2 regions of the Mesorhizobium sp. P160219 genome follow, and region 2 is predicted to be linked to the other one. Evidence: predicted binding sites of a transcription regulator. Region 2 holds the regulator's gene; the other holds the start of a gene.
The links. Region 2 encodes HrcA, which represses chaperone genes, less so after heat shock. Its sites were predicted from a motif close to GTTAGCACTCNCNNNNNGNGAGTGCTAAC; they were not measured.

Region 1 (4,210 bases), 2.6 Mb from region 2:
CACCTCGCTCAACGACATTCTGGGCGCCAGCGGGGCGCCGCGCGGCTCGCTCTATTTTCATTTCCCAGGCGGCAAGGACCAACTGGTCATCGAGGTGACGCGCAACAGCGTTGCCGACGTCACGAAAAGGCTGGGCGAAGCACTGGCAGCCGAGAGCGATCCTGCAGTGGCCGTCCATCACATCTACCAGTCGGTCGGGCGCATGCTGGAGGACAATGATTTTTCGCTGGGTTGCCCCATCGCGCCGGTGGTGCTGGATTCACCCACCGATGTGCCGGAACTGGCGGAACTCTGCCGATCGGCTTTCGAGCAATGGATCGGCTTGCTGCGACAGGCCTTTGTCAGGGCAGGAGTGCCCGAACGCCGGGCGCATGCCCTGGCACTGCTGGTCGAATCCTCGCTGGAAGGGCTGATGGTGATTGCGAGGGCCACCCGCGATCGTGGCCCGGTGCTGGTGGTGGCCGACGAGGTCGCGGCGCTTGTCGAGCAGGCGGTGCTTGCAGGCAAGGTTGCGCGGCAGGCGGACAGCGCCGCCTAACCATCCGCTTTCCAAAACAAAAAGGGCGCCTCTCGGCGCCCTTTCCGTATGCATAAGCCAGATAGCTTGGATTAGAAATCCATGCCGCCCATGCCGCCCATGCCGCCGCCGCCCATGCCGCCAGGCATGCCGCCGCCAGCAGACTCCTTCTTGGGGGCCTCCGCGATCATGGCTTCGGTGGTGACGAGCAGGCCGGCGACCGAAGCCGCGTCCTGGAGAGCGGTGCGAACGACCTTGACCGGGTCGACGATGCCCATGGCGATCATGTCGCCATACTCGCCGGTCTGGGCGTTGTAGCCGTAGGTCGCGCCCTTGTTGTCGAGGATCTTGCCGGCAACGATCGAAGCTTCAGCACCTGCGTTCGAAGCGATCTGACGGGCCGGAGCCTGCAGTGCACGACGAACGATGTTGATGCCGGCAGCCTGGTCGGCATTGACGCCGGTGACCTTGATGTTGGCCGAAGCGCGCAGCAGTGCGACGCCGCCGCCTGCAACGATGCCTTCTTCCACGGCCGCGCGGGTCGCGTTGAGGGCGTCATCGACGCGGTCCTTCTTTTCCTTGACTTCGACTTCCGTCGCGCCGCCGACACGGATCACCGCAACGCCGCCGGCGAGCTTCGCCAGACGTTCCTGCAGCTTCTCCTTGTCGTAGTCCGACGTGGTCTCTTCGATCTGCTGCTTGATCTGGGCAACGCGGCCCTGGATCTCGGCCTTCTTGCCGGCGCCGTCGACGATGGTGGTGTTCTCCTTGGAGATCGACACCTTCTTGGCGCGGCCGAGCATGTTGAGGCCGACGTTCTCGAGCTTGATGCCGAGGTCTTCCGAGATGACCTGGCCACCGGTCAGGATGGCGATGTCTTCCAGCATGGCCTTGCGGCGATCACCGAAGCCCGGCGCCTTGACGGCGGCGATCTTCAGGCCGCCACGCAGCTTGTTGACGACCAGCGTGGCCAGAGCCTCGCCTTCGACGTCTTCCGAGATGATAAGAAGCGGCTTGGAGGTCTGCACGACGGCTTCGAGAACCGGCAGCATGGCCTGGAGGTTGGACAGCTTCTTCTCGTGCAGGAGGATGTAGACGTCCTCGAGCTCGGCAACCATCTTGTCGGCGTTGGTGACGAAGTAGGGCGAGAGATAGCCGCGGTCGAACTGCATGCCTTCGACGACTTCCAGCTCGGTCTCGGCGGTCTTGGCTTCCTCAACCGTGATGACGCCTTCATTGCCGACCTTCTGCATCGCTTCGGCGATCATGGCGCCGACCGACTCGTCGCCATTGGCCGAGATCGTGCCGACCTGGGCAACTTCCTCGGAGGTCTTGATCTTCTTGGCAGCCTTGCCGAGAGCCGCAACGACTTCGGTGACGGCCAGATCGATGCCGCGCTTCAGATCCATCGGGTTCATGCCGGCGGCAACGGCCTTGTGGCCTTCCTGGACGATCGACTGCGCCAGAACGGTCGCGGTCGTGGTGCCGTCGCCGGCGATGTCGTTGGTCTTCGAAGCAACTTCGCGGACCATCTGCGCGCCCATGTTTTCGAACTTGTCTTCAAGCTCGATTTCCTTGGCGACGGTGACGCCGTCCTTGGTGATGCGCGGTGCGCCGAACGACTTGTCGATGACGACGTTGCGGCCTTTGGGGCCGAGCGTGACCTTCACTGCGTCGGCGAGGATGTTGACGCCGCGCAGCATGCGCTCGCGGGCGTCGCGGGAGAATTTTACGTCTTTAGCAGCCATTTTTTAGCTCCTGGCAGGGGGCTTGCGATCAAGCCCGAATTTAGTTGACGGTGAGGCCGATGATCAGCCGATGATGCCCATAATGTCGGATTCCTTCATGATCAGAAGGTCTTCGCCATTGAGCTTGACTTCGGTGCCCGACCACTTGCCGAACAGGATGCGGTCGCCGGCCTTGACGTCCAGCGGGACCAGCTTGCCGGCTTCGTCGCGAGCGCCGGAGCCGACGGCGATGATCTCGCCTTCCTGCGGCTTTTCCTTTGCCGTATCCGGGATGATGATCCCGCCGGCGGTCTTGGATTCGGATTCGACCCGGCGTACGACCACGCGGTCATGAAGCGGGCGGAACTTCGACTTTGCCATTTTTTCTTCCTCGAATGAGAACGGTGAGAGCTGTTCCTCGATCCGGCGGTGCCGGATGTGCGTTAGCACTCACCTGGGGAGAGTGCTAACGTGCGCTGAAATAAGCGCGTGGCTTTCGAGAGTCAAGGCGAACGGTGAGCACAATTGTGCCAATTGGAGCCGTGCCGCGATCCGACGGCAGACCCTACCGGCGCCGCGGCGATTCAAGCACCAGAAGCGGGCATCGTTCCGCCAGCCCATAACCCCCTGTCGGTGCGAGGCGGACACGGCCGAAAAACCGGCTCGCCTCTTCGACCAGCGTCGCCGCCGGGGCGAAACTGTAGACAGTCTGCGAATTCGCATAGACATCGATGGTGCCGATGACCGGCATCTCCCATCCGGTCGTCGCGGCAAGGGCCTCCCGGTCGGCAAACAGCGCATCGAAGGCGTCGAGGATCGCCCGCACCGGAATGGCGCGGTCGGGATCGCCGCCGGCACAAGCCATGGCAATGCGCCATTTGAGTTCGTGGAAGGTCGCGACACCACCGGACAGCGTCAGCGCCCGGACCTCCTGCAGATCGTCCGGCACCTGAGGGCTTGCATAGGCGCGCAATGCAGCCCGCCCATCGGACTTCAGCACACGCGCGATCTCGGCAAGCAGCGCCTGCCGTGCAACCGAGGAGTCCAGCGCCGACAGACAGCCGTCGCCGATCACCGCCCCGGCGCTTTCGTCGCCCAGCGGCAACTCCAGCCAGTTGCCGATCACCGCCTTGCGTGAGGCGGTATCGCCCGGCCAGATGCCCGATATCATGGCAGTGGACTCGTCGATCGCGAGCATGGTCCTTCCGAGGCCGGCAAGCTCCGGCGTGACCCCGAGCAGCACCACATCGACTGATTGCAGGCTAAGTTCGCGCTCATAGGCGGCGACAGCTTCCGGGGGTGGACACAGCGGCGACCCGAGAAGCCGCCAATGACGGCGAATTGCGTCCCAATGCTCAGTCATGCGGAACGGTTTGGGGAAAGGCTGGACATATTTCCTTCCAGGCTGTTGGTTGCCTTGCGAGTTACCTCATGCAGGAAAGGCCATGGCCCGCATTGCCGTCATAACGCATGAATTTGACCGCTTCCAGAGCCGGCGGGGCCTCCTGCTGCGCCAGGACAGCCCCTACATGCTGTTCGACGTCCTGGCGGAGCTGAAACGGCGCGGTCACTCCGTGCAGATCATGCGTGGACCCTCGGCAAGTCATAACGCCGATATTGCCGTCCTGCATGTCGACGCGACAGTGACGCCATCGGACTATGTCGACTACGCGCGCGGATTTCCGATTTGTCTCAATCTTGGTGCAACCGACATTTCCAAGCGCCGCATCAGCGGTGCGATCCTCGAGGAGGGTGCCAACTGGAGCGGCCAGGTCATCGTCAAGAGCAACCTCAATCATTGGGGGACGCCCGAGGAGCAGCTCAACCGAAAATCCGTTCGCGCCGGCAAGGCAGTGCCTTTCCCGGGCGCTCAGACCTTCGACCGTTATCAGGTGCATGCCTCGCTGGCCGATGTGGCGCCGGAGATTTTCAGGCGTGCCGACCTGATCGTGGAAAAATTCATTCC
Region 2 (4,210 bases):
CGGGAGCTTCGGCCCAATTGGCGGTGTAGACGCCGGGGGCGCCGTCGAGCGCGTCGACGCACAGGCCCGAATCGTCCGACAGCGCCGGCAAGCCGGTCGCCTTAGCCGCGGCGAAGGCCTTGATGTAGGCGTTTTCCTCGAAGGTGGTGCCGGTCTCCTCCGGTTCCGGCAGGCCGTAGTCCTTGGCCGACTTCGCCTCGAAGCCGAACGGACCCATCAAATCGGCGAATTCGCGCAGCTTGCCCGCATTGTGGCTGGCAACGACGATCTTCTTTCCATCGAGAGAATGCATCAAAGGCCCCAGATCCTTGGCTCGGCGAATTCGATCGAATTGCACGAGGGGTCGCGTATGTAGATCGAACGCCCGCCCTGCGGCCATTCGAATTCGCTTTCGATGGCGATGTTTTTCGCCTCAAGTTGCGCCTTCCACTGTGCGAGTTCATCCGCACTTGCGGCAAAGCAGAGATGGCCCTCGCCGACCGTGCCATGTGGCGGCACTTTCAGCCGCGCATCGGGCGCCGGCGGGATTTTGGTGGCTTCGGCGTTGAAGACCAGCAGCACGCCCGGGCCGCAGCGGAAGAAGAGATGGCGGCCGTCGACCTTGCCGAGGAGAGGGAGGCCGAGGACGTTGGAGTAGAAGGCTTCGGCAGCGGCGAGATCCGTGACGTAAAGCGCTGACTCAAGAATAGCGGAGGGTTGCATCAGGCACCCCCCTCTGCCCTGCCGGGCATCTCCCCCGCAAGGGGGGAGATTGGCAGTTCCGCTTTCGGCGTCTCAACGTTGATGGTTGGCGAAAACGGTAGCGACCTCTGATCTCCCCCCTTGCGGGGGAGATGGCCGGCAGGCCAGAGGGGGGTGTGAAGGATCGCCGACGTCATCACGTTAAATTCAATCAGGCCACAGCCATCTGCTGCAAGCTCACCAGCCGCTGAATGCCCTTCTTTGCCAGGCCCATCAGCTCCGCGAACTGCCCTTCCGAGAACGGCTCGCCCTCGGCGGTGCCCTGGATCTCGACGATGCCGCCCTTGCCGGTCATGACGAAATTGGCGTCGGTGCCGGCAGATGAATCCTCGATATAGTCGAGGTCGATGACCGGCTGGCCGTCATGGATGCCGCAGGAAATTGCCGCGACATGGTCCTTCAGTACCTTGGCAACACTGGCCATCTGCCGCGCTTCCATCCAGCGCAGGCAATCGTAGAGCGCCACCCAGCCGCCGGTGATCGAGGCCGTGCGGGTGCCGCCATCGGCCTGGATGACGTCGCAGTCGACGGTGATCTGCTGTTCGCCCAGTGCCTGCAGGTCGACAACGGCGCGCAAGGAGCGGCCGATCAGCCGCTGGATTTCCAGCGTGCGGCCGCCTTGCTTGCCGGCCGAGGCTTCACGGCGCATGCGCTCGCCGGTCGAACGCGGCAGCATGCCGTATTCCGCCGTCACCCAGCCCTTGCCGGAATTGCGCATCCAGCCTGGCACCTTTTCCTCCAGGCTTGCCGTGCACAACACATGCGTGTCGCCGAATTTCACCAGGCACGAGCCTTCGGCGTGTTTGGAGACGCCGCGCTCGAACGAGATGGCGCGCATTTCGTCGGCTTGGCGTTTGGAAGGGCGCATCGAGGCCTCTTTCTGTTCTTTTACGGTTGCGTCGGCGGCTTGTAGACGCATGCAGCCCATGGCGCAAAGGAAAAGGCCGGGCGATCTGGCACAGACGCCGGGTTGCGCGGGGGCGATGGAAGTCTATATCCTTGAGCCGGAGGTTTTTGGCTCGAATGACCAAGGCAGTCACCGAACCCAGTCTGCTGGCGCCCGCGCTGCAATCGCTCGACATGCGTTCGCGCGACATTTTCCGGCGCATCGTCGAATCCTATCTGAAGGACGGTGAGCCTGTGGGATCGCGCAGCCTGTCGCGCATCCTGCCGTCGTCGCTGTCGCCGGCCACCATCCGCAACGTGATGAGCGACCTCGAGCATCTCGGCCTGATCTATGCCCCGCACATCTCGGCCGGGCGCCTGCCGACCCAGACCGGCCTGCGCTTCTTCGTCGATGCCTTCATGGAGCTTGGCGATCTCTCCGACGAGGAACGCCGGGTCATCGAGGCGCAGGTGCGCGCCTCCGGCTCGGGCGCGACGCTGGAACACATGCTGACCGAGGCCAGCCAGATGCTGTCGGGCATGTCGCGCGGCGCCGGCCTGGTGCTCGCCACCAAGAACGAGGTGGCGCTGAAGCACATCGAGTTCATCCAGCTCGAGCCGACCAAGGCGCTGGCGGTGATGGTGTCGCAGAATGGCGATGTCGAGAACCGCGTCGTCGACCTGCCGGCCGGCATCACCGTCTCGCAGCTGCACGAGGCCTCCAACTTCCTCAACGCCCATATCAGGGGCCGCACGCTCGCCGAGGCGCGCATCGAGATCGCCCGCATCAAGGACGAGACCAGGGCAGCGCTGGACACGCTGTCGCAGGATCTGGTCGAGAAAGGCCTGGCGGTGTGGGCCGGCGCCGATAGCGGCCTGCCGGCGCGCCTTATCGTGCGCGGCCGCGCCAATTTGCTCGAAAACGTCACCGCCCAGGCCGATATCGAATTGCTGCGCCACCTGTTCGAGGATCTGGAGACGCAGGACGGGCTGATCCAGCTGCTCGACCTCGCCGAGGACGGCCCCGGCGTGCGGATCTTCATCGGCTCGGAAAACAAGCTGTTCTCGCTCTCCGGCTCGTCGCTGGTCGTGGCGCCTTACCGCGACAAGGACGCCCGCGTCGTCGGCGCGCTCGGCGTCATCGGCCCGACCAGGCTGAATTATGCCCGCATCGTGCCTATGGTCGACTACACTGCGCAATTGATTACCCGGATGTTAAGATAATTCGAAAGCCGGGATCACCGTAAAGGAGGGCGCAGAATGGCGCTTGAATCGTTCAAGGCCCAGATCAGCATGCTGCTCGAAGAAATGGTCAACCAGCCGGAGGACGAGCACGAAATCCAGGAGCAGCTGCGCGAAAAACTGCGCGAAATGCGCGCCATGGGCTTGCCGCTGCCGGAAGATCTCGTCGCATTGGAAAAGCGTCTCGACGACGATCTCGACGTCGAAGAGGAAAGTTGAGCGGTTCTCTCGTCGAATCTGCGCGCGCGCACGCTTCTCTTTTGCGGCGGCCGCACAATATCTCCCTTGTGCATGACGCGCCGACCGGCGCGAGTTCGAGGAGAACAGCATGATCCGGATTGCCGGCTTGGCAGGCCTTGCCCTGCTTCTGGCCACCAGCGCCTTCGCCCAGGAGGCCGATCAACCGCTGCTGACCGGCAAAGACGCTTTCGGCGACTGGACGGCCGACAAGCCAGGTGTGCGCCGGCTGATCAAGCCGGATGATCTGCAAAAGCCCAACATCACCGAATCCGCCTCCAACAGCGCCGGCCTTGGCGATCGGCCCGAGGGCGCGAAGCCCGTCCTGCCGCCTGGGTTTTCGGCCGAACTGGTTGCTTCCGGCATTTCCAATCCGCGGGTCGTGCGCGTGGCGCCGAACGGCGACCTGTTCGTCGCCGACAGTGACGCCAACCAGATCCGCGTCTATCGGCTGGCCAAGGGTAGCGCGAAGCCGGCCGAAGAGGGCATTTTTGCCGACAATCTCAACCAGCCCTATGGCATCGCCTTCTACCCGCCTGGCGACAAGCCGCAATGGGTCTACGTCGCCAACAACGACAGCGTGGTCCGCTACGCCTATCGCGACGGCGACCTTAAAGCCTCCGGCGAACCGGAGACGATTGTCTCCGACATCCCTACCGGCGGCCACTGGACCCGCGATATCGCCTTCTCGCCGGACGGAAAGACGCTGTATCTCTCGGTCGGCTCCGGATCGAACGTCGCGGAGGGCATGCAGAAGGCACCGAAGGGCGGCCTTGGCGCCTGGGCAAAATCACAGCCACTCGGCGCCACCTGGGGTTCCGAGGATGGCCGTGCCGACGTGCTGGCCTTCGGCCCCGACGGCAAGAATGGCCGCATCCTCGCTACCGGCCTGCGCAATTGTTCGGGCATGACCGTGCAGCCGGCCACCGGCGCGCTGTGGTGTGTCGTCAACGAGCGCGACGGTCTCGGCGACGATGTGCCGTTCGAATATGCCACCTCAGTCAAGGATGGCGCCTTCTATGGGTGGCCCTGGTATTATATCGGCGCCAACGAGGACCCGCGTCACGAGGGCGCGCGCCCAGACCTCGCCGGCTCCGTCACCGTG

Region 1: a site for HrcA is predicted at 2,687-2,715, ahead of groES (co-chaperone GroES). Genes of this name have one in related genera too.

The regions. Positions count from the first base shown of each region.
Region 1 is NZ_JBYNWG010000001.1:3,395,559-3,399,768, forward strand. It holds gene AC3EMP_RS16505 (TetR/AcrR family transcriptional regulator) at 1-538, shown strand, start outside; gene groL (chaperonin GroEL) at 610-2,265, opposite strand; gene groES (co-chaperone GroES) at 2,329-2,625, opposite strand; gene AC3EMP_RS16520 (class I SAM-dependent methyltransferase) at 2,810-3,607, opposite strand; gene AC3EMP_RS16525 (hypothetical protein) at 3,690-4,210, shown strand, end outside.
Region 2 is NZ_JBYNWG010000001.1:831,617-835,826, forward strand. It holds gene rdgB (RdgB/HAM1 family non-canonical purine NTP pyrophosphatase) at 1-292, opposite strand, end outside; gene AC3EMP_RS04145 (VOC family protein) at 292-702, opposite strand; gene rph (ribonuclease PH) at 893-1,609, opposite strand; gene hrcA (heat-inducible transcriptional repressor HrcA) at 1,765-2,850, shown strand; gene AC3EMP_RS04160 (hypothetical protein) at 2,887-3,087, shown strand; gene AC3EMP_RS04165 (PQQ-dependent sugar dehydrogenase) at 3,197-4,210, shown strand, end outside.